One region of the Halopseudomonas litoralis genome, then DNA from elsewhere that is predicted to be linked to it. Evidence: predicted binding sites of a transcription regulator. Region 1 holds the regulator's gene; each other region holds the start of a gene.
What was found. Region 1 encodes sigma-54, which starts transcription at its own class of promoters, with help from an activator protein. Its sites were predicted from a motif close to ANTGGCATNNANNTTGCTNT; they were not measured.
Positions count from the first base shown of each region.

Region 2: the regulator sigma-54 is predicted to act here: its motif matches at 3,203-3,222, upstream of flgB (flagellar basal body rod protein FlgB).
Region 3: the regulator sigma-54 is predicted to act here: its motif matches at 2,529-2,548, upstream of BLU11_RS07990 (pilin).

Region 1 is NZ_LT629748.1:275,436-281,238, reverse strand. It holds gene lptC (LPS export ABC transporter periplasmic protein LptC) at 1-407, shown strand, start outside; gene lptA (lipopolysaccharide transport periplasmic protein LptA) at 394-930, shown strand; gene lptB (LPS export ABC transporter ATP-binding protein) at 917-1,642, shown strand; gene BLU11_RS01415 (RNA polymerase factor sigma-54) at 1,737-3,239, shown strand; gene hpf (ribosome hibernation-promoting factor, HPF/YfiA family) at 3,353-3,661, shown strand; gene ptsN (PTS IIA-like nitrogen regulatory protein PtsN) at 3,678-4,133, shown strand; gene rapZ (RNase adapter RapZ) at 4,139-4,993, shown strand; gene BLU11_RS01395 (HPr family phosphocarrier protein) at 4,990-5,268, shown strand; gene pmbA (metalloprotease PmbA) at 5,296-5,803, opposite strand, start outside.
Region 2 is NZ_LT629748.1:2,187,303-2,193,105, forward strand. It holds gene BLU11_RS10645 (flagellar hook protein FlgE) at 55-1,575, opposite strand; gene flgD (flagellar hook assembly protein FlgD) at 1,608-2,285, opposite strand; gene flgC (flagellar basal body rod protein FlgC) at 2,298-2,738, opposite strand; gene flgB (flagellar basal body rod protein FlgB) at 2,741-3,145, opposite strand; gene BLU11_RS10665 (CheR family methyltransferase) at 3,333-4,160, opposite strand; gene BLU11_RS10670 (chemotaxis protein CheV) at 4,204-5,136, opposite strand; gene flgA (flagellar basal body P-ring formation chaperone FlgA) at 5,252-5,803, shown strand, end outside.
Region 3 is NZ_LT629748.1:1,636,100-1,641,902, reverse strand. It holds gene BLU11_RS08010 (hypothetical protein) at 423-716, shown strand; gene BLU11_RS08005 (lysis system i-spanin subunit Rz) at 766-1,281, opposite strand; gene BLU11_RS08000 (glycoside hydrolase family 24 protein) at 1,278-1,814, opposite strand; gene BLU11_RS07995 (tetratricopeptide repeat protein) at 1,874-2,335, opposite strand; gene BLU11_RS07990 (pilin) at 2,594-3,082, shown strand; gene BLU11_RS07985 (hypothetical protein) at 3,155-3,391, opposite strand; gene BLU11_RS07980 (hypothetical protein) at 3,388-5,154, opposite strand; gene BLU11_RS07975 (hypothetical protein) at 5,154-5,591, opposite strand.

The sequences.
Region 1 (5,803 bases):
TGAATGCGCAGGGTCAGCCTGTCTACGATCTCCACAGCGTGCGCGCGGCCCATCAGGTCGGCAAGGACGTCACTGAACTGGACGACCCCAAGCTGCTCTATTACCGCGAAGACGATCAGCAACCCTGGGACGTACAATCCCGCTACGGTGAAGTGAGCGCAGGTGGCGATCAGGTGGTTTTGAGTCAGAATGTAGTGATCGAGCAGCAGTTGGCCGGGCGATCGGCACGACGCCTGTCGACACCGGAACTGACCATCTTTCCCGACCGCCATCTTGCCGAGACGGACCGCAGCGTCAGAATCGAAGCGCTCAACGGCGTGACCACAGCTACCGGCATGGAAGCGAATTTCAACGATGGCAGCATCAAGCTGCTGTCCAATGTAAGAGGCGAACATGACGCTCTTTAGAACTCTATGCCTTGCCCTGCTGGCGAGTGCTGCCACGCCGGTTCTGGCACTGCCGGACGACGCCAATCAGCCGATCCGCATCCAGGCCAATGCCGCCACGCTGGATGACCGCCGTAATACTGCCGTATACACCGGCAATGTCATCATTACCCAGGGCAGCATGCGCCTGACCGGCAACCGTGTAACCCTGACCGCCGATGCCAACGGCGAAGTGAGCAAGCTTGTTTCCGTGGGTTCTCCCGCCACCTATAGGCAGACGCCCGAAGCAGATGGCAACCCGGTGGACTCGCGGGCCCAGACTATTGAATATCATGCAGCTGCCGACCGCGTGGTGCTGATCAAGGACGCTTTCCTCGAGCAGGCGGGCAATACCTTCCAGGGCCAGCGCATCAGTTACGACATCCAGCGTCAGGTAGTGGACGCCGGTAGGTCTGACGCACAGGACAGCGACTCTGCAGAACGCATCGAAATCATCATCCAGCCACGCAAACGCACTGAGCCGGCCACCAATGACGAAACTTGAAGCCCGCCACCTGGCCAAGGCCTATAAATCACGCCGGGTCGTGGAGGACGTATCGCTGTCGATCAACAGCGGTGAGATCGTCGGCTTGCTGGGTCCCAACGGCGCGGGCAAGACCACCTGTTTCTACATGATCGTCGGGCTGGTCAAGGCTGACCAGGGCAACATCCTGATCAACGACCAGGATGTCACCCGCCTGCCCATGCATGGCCGGGCGCGCCAGGGTCTCGGTTATCTGCCCCAGGAAGCCTCGATCTTCCGCAAACTCAGCGTAGCCGACAACATCATGGCGATCCTGGAGACACGCAAGGAACTGAACCGCAAGGGTCGCGAAGGCAAACTCGACTCGCTGCTGCGTGAGTTTCATATTCATCACCTGCGCGACAGCCTCGGTATGAGCCTGTCCGGCGGCGAACGCCGGCGTGCAGAGATTGCCCGTGCATTGGCCACCGATCCGCAGTTCATTCTGCTGGATGAACCCTTCGCCGGGGTCGACCCGATCTCGGTGAATGACATCAAGCAGATCATCCAGCACCTCAAGGATAAAGGCATCGGCGTGCTGATAACCGACCATAACGTACGCGAGACGCTGGATATCTGTGACAAGGCGTACATCGTCAATGACGGGCACATCATTGCCGAAGGCGGCGCCGAGGAAGTCCTTGCCAACCAATTGGTGCGGGACGTATATCTGGGCCACGCCTTCCGTTTGTAAAAGCCCGACGGATTCAGGCATGCTAGGGCGAATAGCCATGATTTTGTTTTAACCATCAATGGCTTGAAACAGGCACAAGGTAAACCGCAACACTATGAAACCAACGCTCGTCCTCAAGATGGGGCAGCAGCTGACCATGACTCCGCAGCTGCAGCAGGCCATCCGACTGCTTCAGTTGTCCAGTCTTGATCTCCAGCAGGAGGTGCAGGAAGCATTGGAAGCCAACCCCATGCTGGAGATGGCCGACGACAGCGATGATGATTTCAGTTCCAGCTCTGCTGACACTGCCGGCAATGACGATGATGCGCCCGCCACTGCTCTGCCCGAACCTGTCGCCCTTGATGCAATAGACCAGCACAGCCACAGTGAAGAAGAAGGCAACTGGAACGAGCAGATCCCCAACGATCTGCCGGTCGACACCCAATGGGAAGACATCTACCAGACCTCCGCCAGCTCCCTGCCCAGCCAGGATGACGATGACTGGGATTACACATCACGCACCGGTACCGGCGAAACCCTGCAGAGCCATCTCGAATGGCAGCTCAATCTGCTGCCGCTGTCGGACACCGACCACCAGATAGCCATTGCGCTGATCGACGGGATCAGCGCCGATGGCTATCTGGAAGAATCCCTGGACGACATCCTTGCCTCGCTCGATCCGTCTCTCGAGGTTGAGCTTGATGAGATCGAGATGGTGCTGCATCGGATTCAGCAATTCGAACCGACCGGCGTCGGCGCACGCAACCTGAGCGAATGCCTGCATCTGCAACTGCAACAATTGCCCGATTCCACGCCCATGCTGGAGCAGGCCAAACGCATAGTTCGCGACCACCTCGAACTGCTCGGCAGCCGTGACTTCACCCAACTGATGCGTCGTTCGCGACTGAAGGAAGATCAGCTGCGCGAGGTTGTGGCGCTGATCCAGACGCTGAACCCCCGCCCGGGCGGCGAGATCGCCTCTGGCGAGGCGGAATATGTGATACCTGACGTCATCGTGCGGCGCGACCAGAATCGCTGGATCGTCGAGCTGAATCAGGAAGCCGCACCCAAGGTGCGGGTCAACAGTCAGTACGCGTCCATGGTCAAACGGGCGGACAGCAGCAGCGACAATACCTACCTGCGTAATCACCTGCAGGAGGCGCGCTGGTTCATCAAGAGTCTGCAGAGCCGCAACGAGACACTGATGAAGGTTGCCAGCCAGATTGTCGAGCACCAGCGCGGCTTTCTGGAGCATGGCGAAGAAGCCATGAAGCCACTGGTGCTGAATGTCATCGCCGAGGCCGTGGGCATGCATGAGTCGACCATCTCCCGGGTGACCACGCAGAAGTACATGCATACCCCGCGCGGCATCTTCGAGCTCAAATATTTCTTCTCCAGCCATGTCAGTACCGCCGAAGGCGGTGAATTCTCTTCCACCGCTATCCGCGCACTGATCAGAAAGCTGGTGGCGGCGGAAAATCCGAAGAAACCATTGAGTGACAGCAAGATCGCTGGTCTACTGGAAGAACAAGGCATCCATGTGGCACGCCGGACCATCGCCAAGTATCGCGAGTCGCTTAATATCGCGCCATCCAGCGAACGGAAACGACTGGTTTAGGCCTGCACACAGGCAGATTCGACTAGAGTCAAGGAATACGAAAACGAGAAGTGGCACCATTGGGGTAACCAGAAACGGGACCCCGGTTCATAAAGCCAATCAGGAGAAGTATTATGCAAATGAACATCACTGGTCTTCAACTGGATATCACCGATGCTCTGCGTGATTACGTAACCGAAAAGCTGGCCCGCCTCGAAAGGCATTTTGACAAGATCATCAGCGTGCAGATCACTCTGGAGGTGGACAAGCTCCAGCAGAAGGCCGAAGGTACCCTGCACATTGCCGGCAACGATCTGGTTGCCGAAGCGGAACATACCGACATGTATGCCGCCATTGACCTGCTGGCCGACCGCCTGGATCGCCAGCTGATCAAACACAAGGAAAAACATATTGGCCGCCAACAGGGCGTCAATGCCCGGTAGGACTTGAAAGCGAACCATGCAAATAGAACACATACTCACCCCCCAGCTCACCTTCGCTGGTGTGCCGGGGGGCTCAAAAAAACGTGTGCTGGAACTGATCGGCAAGATGATCGCCCAGCACACCGCTCTGGATTCTGATGCCATTTACGAAAGTCTGATCGCCCGGGAAAAACTCGGCTCGACCGGCTTCGGTAATGGTATTGCCATCCCCCATTGCCGTCTGGAGCAATGTACGGAAGCCATTGGCGCGCTGTTGCAGCTCAACAGCAAGATCGACTTCGACTCCCTGGATGGCGAACCCGTTGACCTGATTTTCGTACTGCTGGTGCCGCATGAGGCTACCGAGCAGCATTTGCAGATACTCAAGATGCTGGCCGAAAAACTTGACCAGGAGCACCTGCGCGAGGCCTTGCGACAGGCCCCGGATGCAGAAAGCCTGTATCGGGTCATGGCTGGCCACGGCGGAGACTGAAATCAATGCGTTTGGTTGTAGTCAGCGGACGTTCCGGATCCGGCAAAAGTACCGCTCTGCATCTTCTGGAAGACAGTGGCTTCTACTGCATCGACAACTTGCCGGCAGGCCTGCTGCCGGAGTTGGCCCGGCAGGCCAACAATACCGATCTGAGCCTGCCTAAAGTCGCCATCAGTATCGATGCGCGCAATCTGCCCAGCGACCTTCAGCGTTTCCCTGAACTGCTCAAACAGGTACGTGATGCGGGTATCCATTGCGACGTGCTGTTTCTCGCAGCCACTGACGAGGTGCTGATCAAGCGCTTCTCGGAAACCCGCCGCAAGCATCCGCTGACCGATGGCAACCTGTCCCTCGGCGAGGCAATTGCTGCGGAACTGAAGCTGCTCGAACCCATCATCGACCTGGCCAGTCTGAAGATCGACACCAGTCATCTGACACTGTACCAACTGCGCGACCTGCTCAAGCAACGCCTGCTGAGCACGCAGAACAACAGCCCCTCGATCCTGATTCAATCCTTCGGCTTCAAACGTGGCGTGCCGGTGGACGCCGATCTGGTATTCGACGTACGCTGCCTGCCCAACCCCTACTGGAAGCCCGACCTGCGGCCGTTTTCTGGCAAGGATCAGCAGATCCGCGACTATCTGGACGCCGAACCCGATGTACAGGACATGTATCAGGACATCCACCACTTCCTGCAGAAATGGCTGCCGCGTTACGCCGCCGGCGAGCGCAGCTACATGAGCATAGGCATTGGTTGTACCGGCGGACATCACCGCTCAGTCTACATCGCCGAGCGTCTGGTCAGGGAGCTCAGCGCCGAATCGCCCAACCTGCTCATCCGCCACCGGGACCTGCCATGACCCGGCTGTGCAAACGGGTAGAGATCGTCAACAAGCTGGGCCTGCATGCCCGGGCTGCAGCCAAGTTCGTCGGCGTGGCCAAACAGCACGACTGCAGCATATTGATCGGCGGTAACGAACAGCAGATGGTCGACGGCAAGAGCATCATGCAGGTCATGATGCTGGCCGCCAGCAAAGGCACTGAAGTGTGCATTACCTGCGAAGGCGATCGAGCCGAGCAGGCAATGGACGAATTGCTCGAACTGATCAACGACTACTTCGGCGAGGGGGAGTAACCCCCCCGCTCCCACATACAAAGCCTATCAGGCGCCGCCGACCGTCATCCCGTCAACCAACCAGCTGCCCGTCAGATAGTTACCGCGTCGCTCGATGTCGGAGCCGACACAGCGCAGATTGCTGAACATGTCTTTCAGGTTGCCGGCGATGGTGACTTCCCGGACCGGGTGACTGATCACACCATTCTCCACCCAGAAACCACCCGCGCCCCGGGAATAGTCCCCGGTCACGCCGTTGACGCCCTGCCCCATCAATTCGGTAACCAGCAGACCGGTGCCCATCTCCCTCAGCAGCGCCGACAGGTCACCGGCGTTGGAACTGATATGCAGATTATGCACGCCGCCCGCATTGGCCGTACTGGGCAGATTCAACCGACGGCCGGAATAGGTGCCCAGCACCCAACTTTGCAGTACGCCCTGCTGAATGAAGCTTTGCGCGCGGGTGGCCAGGCCATCTCCGTCGAAAGCCGTGCTGCCCAGCGCCTGAAGCAGATGCGGCCGCTCATCGATGGTGACCCACTCGGGGAATATCGAA
Region 2 (5,803 bases), 1.9 Mb from region 1:
CAACAGCGGCAAATCAGATTGCCGCTGTTGCCGCTTTGTCGACGCGAGCGAGGCTTAACGCAGATTGATAATGGTCTGGGTCACTGCATCTTCGGTCTGGATGGTCTTGGCATTGGCCTGGTAGTTACGCTGGGCAACGATCAGGTTGATCAACATCTCTGACAGATCGACGTTGGATTGCTCCAATGCGCCGGACTGCACCAGACCTTGAGTGCCGGTACCCGGCGCACCGATTACCGCCTCACCAGAGTCGCTCGATTGCGCCCATGCTGTGTCACCCAAAGGTTTCAGCCCCTGCTGGTTGGCGAAGGTAGCCAATACCAACTGCCCTTGAGTCTTGGTCTGGCCGTTGGTGTAGCGGGCAATCAACATGCCTTGATCGTCGATTTCCAGACCAGCAAGATCACCGGTGGTGTAACCATCCTGAGATACCGCAGTTACTGCAAAGGCAGCGGAGTACTGCGTGGAACCATTGAGGTTCAGCTCGAAGCTCGTTGGTGAAATGGCGCCTGTAGGTTGCCCCGCCTTGTCCATCGGCGCCCAGCCGGTGATTGCTATCGGCTGCTGGGTCTGCAGCTGCCCGGTATCGGAGAATTTGAGTTGCGCCGGCCCTGCCACGTCATTCAGATCAACCGGCTTACCGCCGATCATCACATGCATATCCCAACTGTTGCTGTCGGTTTTGACAAAGTATTTGGTCATGACATGGGCGTTGCCCTGACTATCGTATACGTTCACTGACGTCGAGCTATTGAAAGTCGACGAGTCAGCAGGATCAAAGCTTGCTGTAGCGGCTACCTGACCCGCAGTTTCAGCAGCGGCACGCTGCTCAGGCGTGCGTGTTGACAGCAGTGCCGTCACACCAGCATCGTAGGTATCCTGATAGGCTTTTTGTGCATCCGCCTTAGCCGCTGCAATTTCCTCCGGGGAGGAGTTCGGATCAGAAATCACGCTGTCGAAGGCAGCACGAGCAGTCTCGCTTTGCGCTTTGATTGAGACAAGTTCCTCATCTGAAGGCGCCAGAACCGCATCATGCGCTTGTTTAAACGCACTCTCCCACGCCGGCAATCTGACACTCGCGGAATTCAGGTTCAAGGTCGAGGCTACCTTGCTGGTAGGGTTCGGGTTGGCCGCCCGGGTATCAACCCTGAGATCAGTCGGCACCCCTTCGGTGACCTTGCCAGTCAGCGGATCAACACCGTAACCCTGCAGCCGCTCGCCATTGTTGTTTACGATGAAACCTTCCTGGTTGGTGCCGAAATAGCCAGCGCGAGTGTAACTCAGCGCACCGTTGTTGCTGGTGACGAAGAAGCCGTTGCCGTTGATTGCCAGGTCCAGGCTGTTCTCCGTGTAGTTGATATTGCCCTGGGTAAAGATCTGCGCGACGTTGTTCAACACTACCCCACTGCCCTGGGCATTGCTGCCGGTACCCAGAATGGATGCCGCGTAGATATCGCCAAACTCCGCACGCGAGCTCTTGAAGCCCACGGTACTGGCGTTGGCAATGTTGTTACCGGTGATATTCAGATCGGAAGATGCCGCCCGGATACCACTGAGACCGATATTGAAAGACATGACTGACTCCTGTTGATACTTGTCGGACGACGTTACTTACCGATTGTGAAGACTTCTGACAGACCGATACTGCCCAGCCCCGCCAGGTTGAGAACCATTTCACCGCCGTGGCCCACTCCCAGCGAGACGCTATCCACGTTCGCCGGCAGCAAAGTGGCCAGCTGGATGGTTTCACCGTTGATGCTGGCCTGTGCCTCGAAACGGTATTTGCCGGCCGGCAAGACATTGCCGCTGGCATCTTTGCCGTCCCAGGCAAACTCGTTGATACCCGCTTCCTGCGCGCCCAGGTTGATGGTGGATACCACGCTGCCGGCATCGTCATAGACATTCACCGTTACCGCGCCACTGGCTTGCGGCAATGCCAGTTGCCCGGTAAAGCCGGCCTCGGGATCGATCATTGCCTGATCCGTTGGAATTATCACGGTCCGGCCCACCAGCGACGAGGCCTGCAGCGCCTGGGAGGACTGGAAACTGCTGGCCATGGCATCGATCGAGCTATTCATCTTCTCGATACCTTCAACGGTGCTGAACTGCGCCAGTTGGGCGATGAATTCGCCGTTCTCCTGGGGCGACATCGGATCCTGGTTATTCAACTGGGCGACCAGCAGTTCGAGAAATTCGTTCTTGCCCAGGTCATCACCCTTGGCAAAGCGGCCCTGATCAACCTGATATTGATCCAGCAGGCTGTTGCCGACGCTTATATTGCTCATTCGCCCACTCCCTTATTGGCCCAGCGTCAGCACGCGCTGCAGCATGGTTTTTGCGGTATTCATGATTTCCACATTGGTCTGATAGGCGCGCGAGGCAGCCATCATGTTGGCCATTTCTTCCACCACGTTCACGTTCGGGTAGAACACATAACCCTCTTCATTGGCCATGGGGTGATCGGGCTCGTAGCGCGATTGCAGCTCCGCATCCGACTCCACCACACCCAGCACCTGCACGCCCTGCCCGGCCTGATCCGTCGGTGCGAACAGCGAGCCACCGGCGGCCTGCTGTTCGTTGAATACGGTGGCAAACACCGCTTGGCGCGCCCGGTAGGTCTGGTCGACGCTGCTGGATACGGTCTCGGCATTGGCCATATTGCTGGCCACGGTATTGAGCCGCAGAGACTGTGCATTCATGCCGGAACCGGCAATATCAAATACCTGATTGAGCGACATGGTCAGTCTCCACGCAGGGCTGTCATCAGCCCTTTGAATTTGCTGTTGAGGAAAGTGAAGCTGGCCTGGAAGTCGATGGCGTTTTCCGTATAACGCGCCTGCTCGGCCTGGGTCTCCACCGTGTTGCCATCGACTGAAGCCTGGTAAGGCATGCGATAGCGCAGGCCGGCGGCCTGGTCGATGAAACCTTCCACATCGAGATGCCGGGCATGCGTGCGTGCCGCCTGGAAACCCTGATCGCCACCGGTCTGCTGGGCCTCCAGCACGGCGGAAAAATCCAGGTCGCGGGCCTGATAATTGGGCGTATCGGCGTTGGCGATATTGTTGGCCAACACCCCAGCGCGGTCGGCACGAAAGGCCAGCGCTTTCTCATGTATTCCCAGAGCGCGATCGAAACTCAAACTCATAATGACATTCCCCACTGTGGCCCGGCGGCCAGAGTTCTATTGCCGTTGCCATCAGCTTCAGCAATAGTTGTGCCATTATCATATAGACGTTATAAATCAAAGACTTATTGGTTTATGAGAAGATCGGGCGGCAAGGGATTTCCGCCCGGCGGCAAGCGTGTAACGGCTACCCGGCAAACAGCGGAACTCAACGGGCCTGGTAGATGATTCCCGGGCTGCATTGCACCATGCGGTATAACTCCGGCAGACCATTCAATGCCTCGGAGGCGCCGAGCATGAGGTAGCCACCGGGTTTGAGTGTGGCATGGATGCGGCGCAGGATGTCCTTTTTGACGTCTGCGGAAAAATAGATGAGCACATTGCGGCAGAACACGATATCGAACTTGCCGAGAATGCTGTAGCTGTCGAGCAGGTTGAGCTGACGAAACTCCACACGGCTGCGTACCGGCGTTTTCACCGACCAGCGGCCCGGCGCAAGCTCGTCAAAATAGCGGGTCAAGCGCTCCTGGGACAGACCGCGGGCGATGGCCAGACTGTCATACTGCGCAGCCTTGGCAGCTGCCAGCATGCTGGGGGAAATCTCGGTCGCAATAATCTGCGCACCACCGCGCAGCTGCCCCGGGTTGGCGCGCTCATATTCATCAATGGCCATGCTCAGTGAATAGGGCTCCTGCCCTGATGAACAGGCGGCCGACCAGATGCGCAGGCGTTGCCCGGGCTGATTGCTGATGAACTCGGGAATCAGCCGGCTTTTCAGGATCTCGAACGGGTAGACATCCCGAAACCACAGGGTTTCGTTGGTGGTCATGGCGTCTACGACGACCTCACGCAACCCCGAATGCGGTTGCTGCTGCATGTGCCGCATCAGTTCGGTAAGGTCTCGGATACCTCGCTGCTCCAGCAACCGGTTGAGCCGGCTGGCCACCAGATACTGTTTATTGTCACCGAGCACGATGCCACAGGTCCTTTCAAGAAAGTCCCGGAACAGGTTGAAGCTCTGATCAACTGCCGTCACACACAATGCTCCAATCCAGATGCATGAGGAACACCCTCACGCATTATGCCTCGCCTACCACCTGCAATCGTTGAATGACCCGTTCGGCGAGATCGTCGGGAGAGAACTTCGCCAGAAAATCATCCGCCCCGACCTTGCGCACCATCGCCTGGTTGAATACGCCGGAGAGTGATGTGTGCAGCATGATATGCAGGTCTTTCATCCGCGGGTCGGTTCTCACCTCGGCAGTGAGAGTGTAGCCGTCCATCTCCGGCATTTCGATATCCGAGATCATCATAAGCAGCGAATCGGCCGGTTGCACCCCGGCATCAGCCTGCGCCCGCAGCCAGTTCAGCGCCTCGCGACCATCATTGAGGGCAACCACTTCAATCCCCAGGGTTTCCAGACACCGAGCAACCTGCTTGCGCGCCACCGCTGAGTCGTCAACCACCAGCACCTTGTGGCTGGCTGCCTGTGTCAGCACCTTTGCATCGGCAGCGCGCTGCGGCACAGACTCTTCTCCGGCGATGACCTCGGCCAGTACCTTCTCGACGTCAATGATTTCCACCATCTGCTCGTCCACCCGCGTCACCGCGGTCAGATAATGATCGCGACCGGTGCCCCGTGGTGGCGGGTGTACGTCGGACCAGTTCAGGTTGACGATGCGCTCTACTGCTCGCACCAGAAAGCCCTGCACCCGATTGTTGTATTCGGTGATGATGACAAAGGCGCTGGACAAATCCTCCAGCGCACGCCCACCGGTCGCCTGGTTCAAATCAATGATCGGCAAGGTGCCACCGCGAATATGCGCCACACCGCGTACCACCGGATTCAGCTTGGGCAACAGCGTCAGGCGGGGGCATTGCAGCACCTCCTTCACCTTGAACACGTTGATGCCGTACAGCTGACGACCGCCCAGTCTGAACAACAACAACTCAAGTCGATTCTGGCCGACCAGTTGAGTGCGTTTGTCCACCGAGTCCATTATGCCCGCCATCAATCAACTCCTCTGAATACTGTTTGAACGGCATGGTCCTTGCTTGGCTTCACCCTTCAATAGAGAGACGCCGACATTCTGACGTGCGTCACCCCTGGGGTAAGGTTTGGATTCCATGCAGTTATCGGCACTTACAACCAGACTGATCGCGTTCTTTGCGCTGCTGAGTGCCGGCAGTCTGAGTGCCAGTCCGCTTATTGATCAGCTTATCGGCACCACCACCCATTATCTTGAGCAGAAAGTTGCCACACATCTGGCGGCCAGCACCCGTGACGCACGTTTCGAGATAAAGGTGAACAGACTCGACCCGCGCCTGCGCCTGCCGTTGTGTCCAGCCGATGCGATTCAGGCGAGCCTGGAAAGTCCCGACGTACCGGTCGGACGTGTCACCGTACGGGTCACCTGCGACAGCGAGGTGCAATGGCGGTTGTTCGTGCCTGCCACGGTGGAGTTGTATCATCAGGTGCTGGTGACAACGCGCCCGCTGCCGCGACATGGCGTCATTGCCGCGCAGGACATCACCCTGCGCGAGCGCAACGTCGGCAACCTCAGTGGCGGCTATCTGATGCAGCCGGAACAGGCCATCGGCATGCGCGTGCGCCGCCCGATTGCCGCCGATACCGTACTCAACCCCAGCCAGCTGGAGCAGGACGAGACGGTCAAGCGC
Region 3 (5,803 bases), 1.4 Mb from region 1:
GCTTTTATAGCTGCTCGAGAGGTTGGCGATCTACTGGATACAATAATCTATTGGGCGCTTCGGGAGCCGGGATGGACAGAAAACGGCGGGGGCGGACAGCGTAGCTGAATTACGGACCGTGAAAGCACTCCGTAAAATTCGGTAAACATGTGATTTAAAAATGGTGCCCGGAGCCGGAATCGAACCGGCACGGAGTTTCCTCCGAGGGATTTTAAGTCCATCGACATATCCAACAAAATCAGCATGTTATGACAATATTAAGTCCGCAATTACATAATTTTGATGCCTCTGCAGGCCAATAACGGCGCGGGCCTTCAAATAATTGCGGATCAGATTTACATCCCCCCTCCGCCCGTCCGGGCAATATTCCATATCTCCCTCGCTCCGCAATATACTGGCTATAAATACAGTATAGGTGGACCATGATTTTCAGAGTAACCCTGATGCGACGCCGCGGCGTGCCGTTTACGCCAAAAGAGCTGAGCAAAGACCAAGGCAAGCGGGTCGACGTGGCGATCAATCATGAAAGCTGCGTGATGGGCCGGTCATCTGTGGTTGCGTCAATCCGGGGAGCGTGGCCGCTGAGCGAGCCGCCCTGGCCGGAATTGATGGACTGTCAGCTGCACTCTATGGCGCCCAATGGAATGGTGCTGACGGGGACAGAGGAGATTGATGGCGTGATGTATGCGCAGTCATGGCTGTGCCGAGCGGAGTAATCGATAGGAGCGAGAGGTGGGAAATGTGAGGAATGAGGGGGGGCGGGGCTCATTCTTCCGTTGCAGTGACCGCCTTCGCCCGCTCCTGCCAATACAACAGCTTCTTCTGATCTTCGATCATTCCGGCTCGAATATTCCAAACAGAGCGTCCAGCTGCTCCACTGAGTTCGAGGGGGGCTGCATCGCCCACGCTGCGGGCGCTGGTGGTTTCGGACACGATGGCATCGTTACGGGCGACGATAACTTCGATGCGCAGCCTGCGGCGCTCGCCATCAGCAGCAGAATACAGATCTTCGAGGCGGCGGTTTTCAGATAGTGCATCAGATAGCTCCTGCGTGTGTTTGGTATCCAGTTCAGCCAGGCGCCAGGACTGTTCCTGCTGCTTAGCCTGCTGCTGCAGGATTACTGCGGCATTGGCCTCGGCGGTCCGGCGCAGCAGCTCGGTGTGGGCTGTTTGCTGCTCGCTGTAACGCGTCTGCCAGTGGTTGCTGGTGGCCCACGATCCGACCAGGGAGCCAATTGCCAGCGCAATGATGTATGGCGCCAGGACGCGGACGGCGATCATGCCAGCGCGCCCCCGCAGTCCGAGTACACAGCCACCAGTTCATGCTCAGTATGCTGCTCGGCGGCATGCTCTCCTTCGTAGATCTCCAGCAGTTGCGCGAGCTTATGTTCACGCTGGCCATACCCTGCCCCGGGCAGGCTGGCCCAGATCGGCGCGGCCTTGGCTACGGCATCCTCAATACGACCCTGTTGGATCAGCCGGTAGGCGCCGCACTCCATCAAAAGCTTGATAGCAGCCAGGTCCTGCGCCTCGGGAATGAAGCGGCCGCGGAATCCGTAGTTGCGAACGATGGCATCCCAGGTGCGAGCCAGGAACTGGTACCGCCCGGCCGCGCTGGATGTAATGCCGTACCGGGGCAGCTTCACATACCGGCGTGGGTGATCGCTGTAGTCAGTGAACAGCGCCCCGCCGACGAACACGTTGTACCCGTCATCTGAGGCTTTGATGGTGCTCGTCCCTTCGCTCCAGGCGAGCATATCCAGGAAGGCGAGCACGTTGATGCCGCCGGCCTTTTCTTCAGTGATTACTGGCATGGTTTTCTCCAGGCAATAAAAAACCCGCCGGGTGGCGGGTTTGGTGAGTGATTACTGCGTCAGTTTGTTCGAGACACCAATGCATCCATTTGCTGGCGCGCGATCACGTGGCCGTGGGCTGAGGCTTTGGCCAGCCACATCAGGCCGGCGTTCTCGTCCTTCGGCACGCCGATGCCTTTAAAGTGCAGCTTGGCTAGGTTGTGCATGGCGTCTGGGTGTTCCTGGTCGACGGCCTGCTTCAACCAGTGCATGCCCATATCCAACAGATTGATGTCGATCAGCAGTTGAGCCAAGTCGTTCTGCGCGTCCGCATCGCCGGCGTCGGCATCGACCAGCAGCTCATAATCTTCCGGCTCGATCGGGATGTTGATCTGCGGTGCGATCTCGCTGAAGGCGACCATGGCTCGGCCGCGCTCGTCTGTTTCCAGACGGGTGAGCTGGCCTTCGGTGACCCGGCGCCAGAGGGTCCGCTTGCTGATCCCAGTGATCAGGATGGCTGTATCCAGGCTGATTGCGTCCACGGTTCGTCCCTTGAATTGGATTTGGCACACCATCAGGTGTGCCATTCTGGCATTTGGCACAGTAGTAGGTGTGCCAAACAGTGCTGCCAATAGGATAACAAACCACAACCCTGTCGTGGGGACTCCGCGTGATGACCTCCGCAAGGCCACAGTTTACGCAAGGTACAGACCCAGACTGATGCAGAATCGAGAAGCTGGCACGGTACCTGCTATGCCTCAGATAGGTCATACGGCCTTTCAAAAAATATGGAGATTTAAATGAAAGCTCAAATGCAAAAAGGTTTTACGCTTATCGAACTGATGATCGTAGTGGCGATCATCGGTATTTTGGCTGCAATCGCGCTGCCGGCTTATCAGGATTACACTAACCGCGCAAAGATGTCTGAAGTATTGACCTTTGCCTCCTCAGGCCGTACTGCTGTTGCAGAGTACTTTCAATCAGAAGGAACTCTACCTGCTAACAACGAGGCTGCTGGGTTGGATGCCGAAGGAGACATCACCTCACAGTATGTTGAGAAAGTTAATGTAACCAGTGGCGTGGTCACCGCCACTATCAAAGGCACAAATGTTACTGGTCTAGACGGATCTACTGTTGTGATGACGCCGCAAACCACTGCAGGTGCAACTATCGCTGCAGGATACTCCGGCCCGATTTTGTGGCAGTGCAAGCCTAGCACTGCAGACAACAACAAATACTTCCCAGCCAGCTGCCGTACTACTACACCGCCGCCTGGCGACGGGGATTAATTAGCACTCACCTGACCATTTAGCGTGAAAGCCTCAGACCTTCTGGGGCTTTCACTTTGAAATATAGCTTGGTCATACCTCCACCTCATACTGCACCAGCCCCGGCGCCTGCCCCATCACCTGCCCATCCACCACAAACGCCTTTAACCCCCGCCCCACGCTGGTGCCCTTTGCACTGATCTGACTCCCGTTGCGCAGGGTTATGATGCTGGTCCCGTTCTGCAGGTCCACGCTGGCGACTGTGCCGACGGTGCGCGTGCCGCCTGGTAGCAGGCCGATAAATCGTTTCCATGGGTTGACTGTGCTCATGCGCCCTCCCGGTGATGGCGTTCGAGTTTGAGGGTTTGCTTGACCCGGGAGGCGCCGATGCCTTCGGCGGTTATCTCGGTGGCGAGGCAGAGGCCGCGCCAGGTTTCTTCAATGTCCCGCACTTCACAGAGCATGGCCGGCTCCACCAGGCCCGGTGCGGTTTGCTGCGGGAATAGTGGCAGGTCCAGGGTGATGATCTCCTGGTTGCCGCCTTTGCACAGCTCAGCGATACCGCGGGCTCGGCCGGCTTGTTCGCCGGTGATCCAGTCGTGGAAGACATCCGGTGCAGGCTCATCACCTGCGGTACCGGCGCGGCGGACGTTGACGCTGACGCCGTGGTTGGTGCCGCTGACGTAGCAACTGTTCCACTCCGGCTGCGGTTGCCACTCGCTGCCCCAGGAGGCGACAATGTTGGCAGGGATGATGCGATCCATGATGGCGCTGGACCATTGCCAGACCGGCTGCTTGTAGCGAGGCAGCACTGTGAGCTCTCGGCTGTTGCGCGAGGGGCTGACGATGCCGCCGGCTGTTTCGGCCAGCTCGGCGATTACCTCCATCGGGGTTTTGGATTCATAGCTGAACGCCCCAGCCGGGAGTGTCCAGTCTGGTGGCCCGGCGTTCCAGGTGTCCCAGTGCAAGATGAAGTCGGTATATTGCAACTCCAGTTCAGCGGCCTGCTGTGCGTTGAGCGGTACCGTGTTGCTCTGGCTACGAGCTGGGGCGTAGGGCTTGGCCAGCAGCTGGGTCTGGCTAACGCCGGTGATGGTGTAGCGCTCATCAGCGAGTTTGCCGGTACCGGAGTAGCGTTCCACGATGAATACCCAGGTGTGGCCGTTGATGGTCAGCTCGACCTCTTTCGGGCCGTTGGCGTCGGGGCGCACCTGGGCCAGAGAGGTGCGTCCGAACAGGTTGGCGGATAGGGTCCAGGCGAAGCTGTCGATATCGAGCCCGACCCGGATGCCGGTGGCATCCAGAGGCGTGCGATCGGGCAGCACCGCCAGGCTGACGCTGTTCGCAATCATGTAGGTCTCCAGAATATCCGGCTCGGCCGGCGGCGGTACGATGATGGTGATCGGGCCGGTGTAGTCCGGGTAATCGATGCCCGTCGGAATGGGGTCGAGAGGGCGCCCCCTGCCCCACAGCAATTGCATCGGTATTCCCACCTGTCGTGCAGGCCGCCAGCTGAACGCAGCGCCGCTGTCTACCGGCTGGATGACCCGGGCGGGCGGCACATAGCGGAAGTCGAAGAACACCGACGGGGAATTGCTCGGCGCATACCGTTCATCACCGAAGTTAAACACCAGCGGGCCGTTGCCCGGCACATAGAGGCTGCGCCCAACCTCCAATGCTGCGTCGTATCGCGGGCCATATTCATCCACCCGCTGATAGCGTGGCGCGGTACTGGCGTCCTTCTTTGCCGGCGCCGGGTTATAGGAGACTGTCACCCTCCAATCAGCCGGCCGAATGCTGTGATCCCATGCTCCTGCCAACCCAAGGTCTTTGCTGGGCACCTGAACGAATCCTGCCGCCACGCTCCCGCCGTCTGTTGGCGATGCCGATTCCCAGCGACCAGTCTGACCTTGATCAAGTGCCGGCACAGCTGCCCAGTCGGTGCGTGTCGTTTTCTCGGTCGGCTGGGCATCGCCCCAGGCGCTGGCACGATTCAGACTGCGCTCAGGCTTGCGACTCCAAGCACTGGCGGCCGGGCGTGCGCTGACCTGCCGCGCTGTTCGCCAGCCGGCATCCACTTCAGTAGCAATCATCAAAGCATCTCGGCTGTGATTGGCCCCAGCGCCAGGGGTCGGTAGTAACGCACGGCAATCGCCCGGGCGGTGCCCAGTTGGCGCGAGGGGTTGTCACCCTCTATGGGCCACCATTGCGGCTCGGTTGCGGGCAGAACGCCGGGCTCGGTGATCTCGTAAAGCCACCCGGCAAACCGGTTGGGCCTGATGCGTTGGCCAGCAGCGACTGCCAACGAAGGAACGAAGCGGATGCCGTAATCATCGAGGCCTACCGCATACAATGTGCCCGAGGTGGTCACCTGCAGATTGAGCGCGGCCAGCGTTTCTTGCTGACTCTCGCCATAGCCGGCCACACGCCACTGGCCATCGTCCATGCGCTCAACGATAACGGCCTGCCGTACTGCCCGCGCCGAGTCCACAGCAGCCAGCAAATCTACCGTTGCCGGTACAGTGGACACCTGGTTTTCACCTGAGCCCTCGGTGATATTGAATAATAAACTATCTGAACCTTCTCCAATGGTGGGCCACCGCGTCATCCCCAAGCGGGGCTCAGTGTATTCATACGCTTGAGCAATTACCGGCAGATAGATTGCTTCTCGTAAAAACCATTGAGTGCCCTGCCGACTCTGGCTTGTGAAAATTGCCAGATGCATGTTGGGCGCGAACTCAG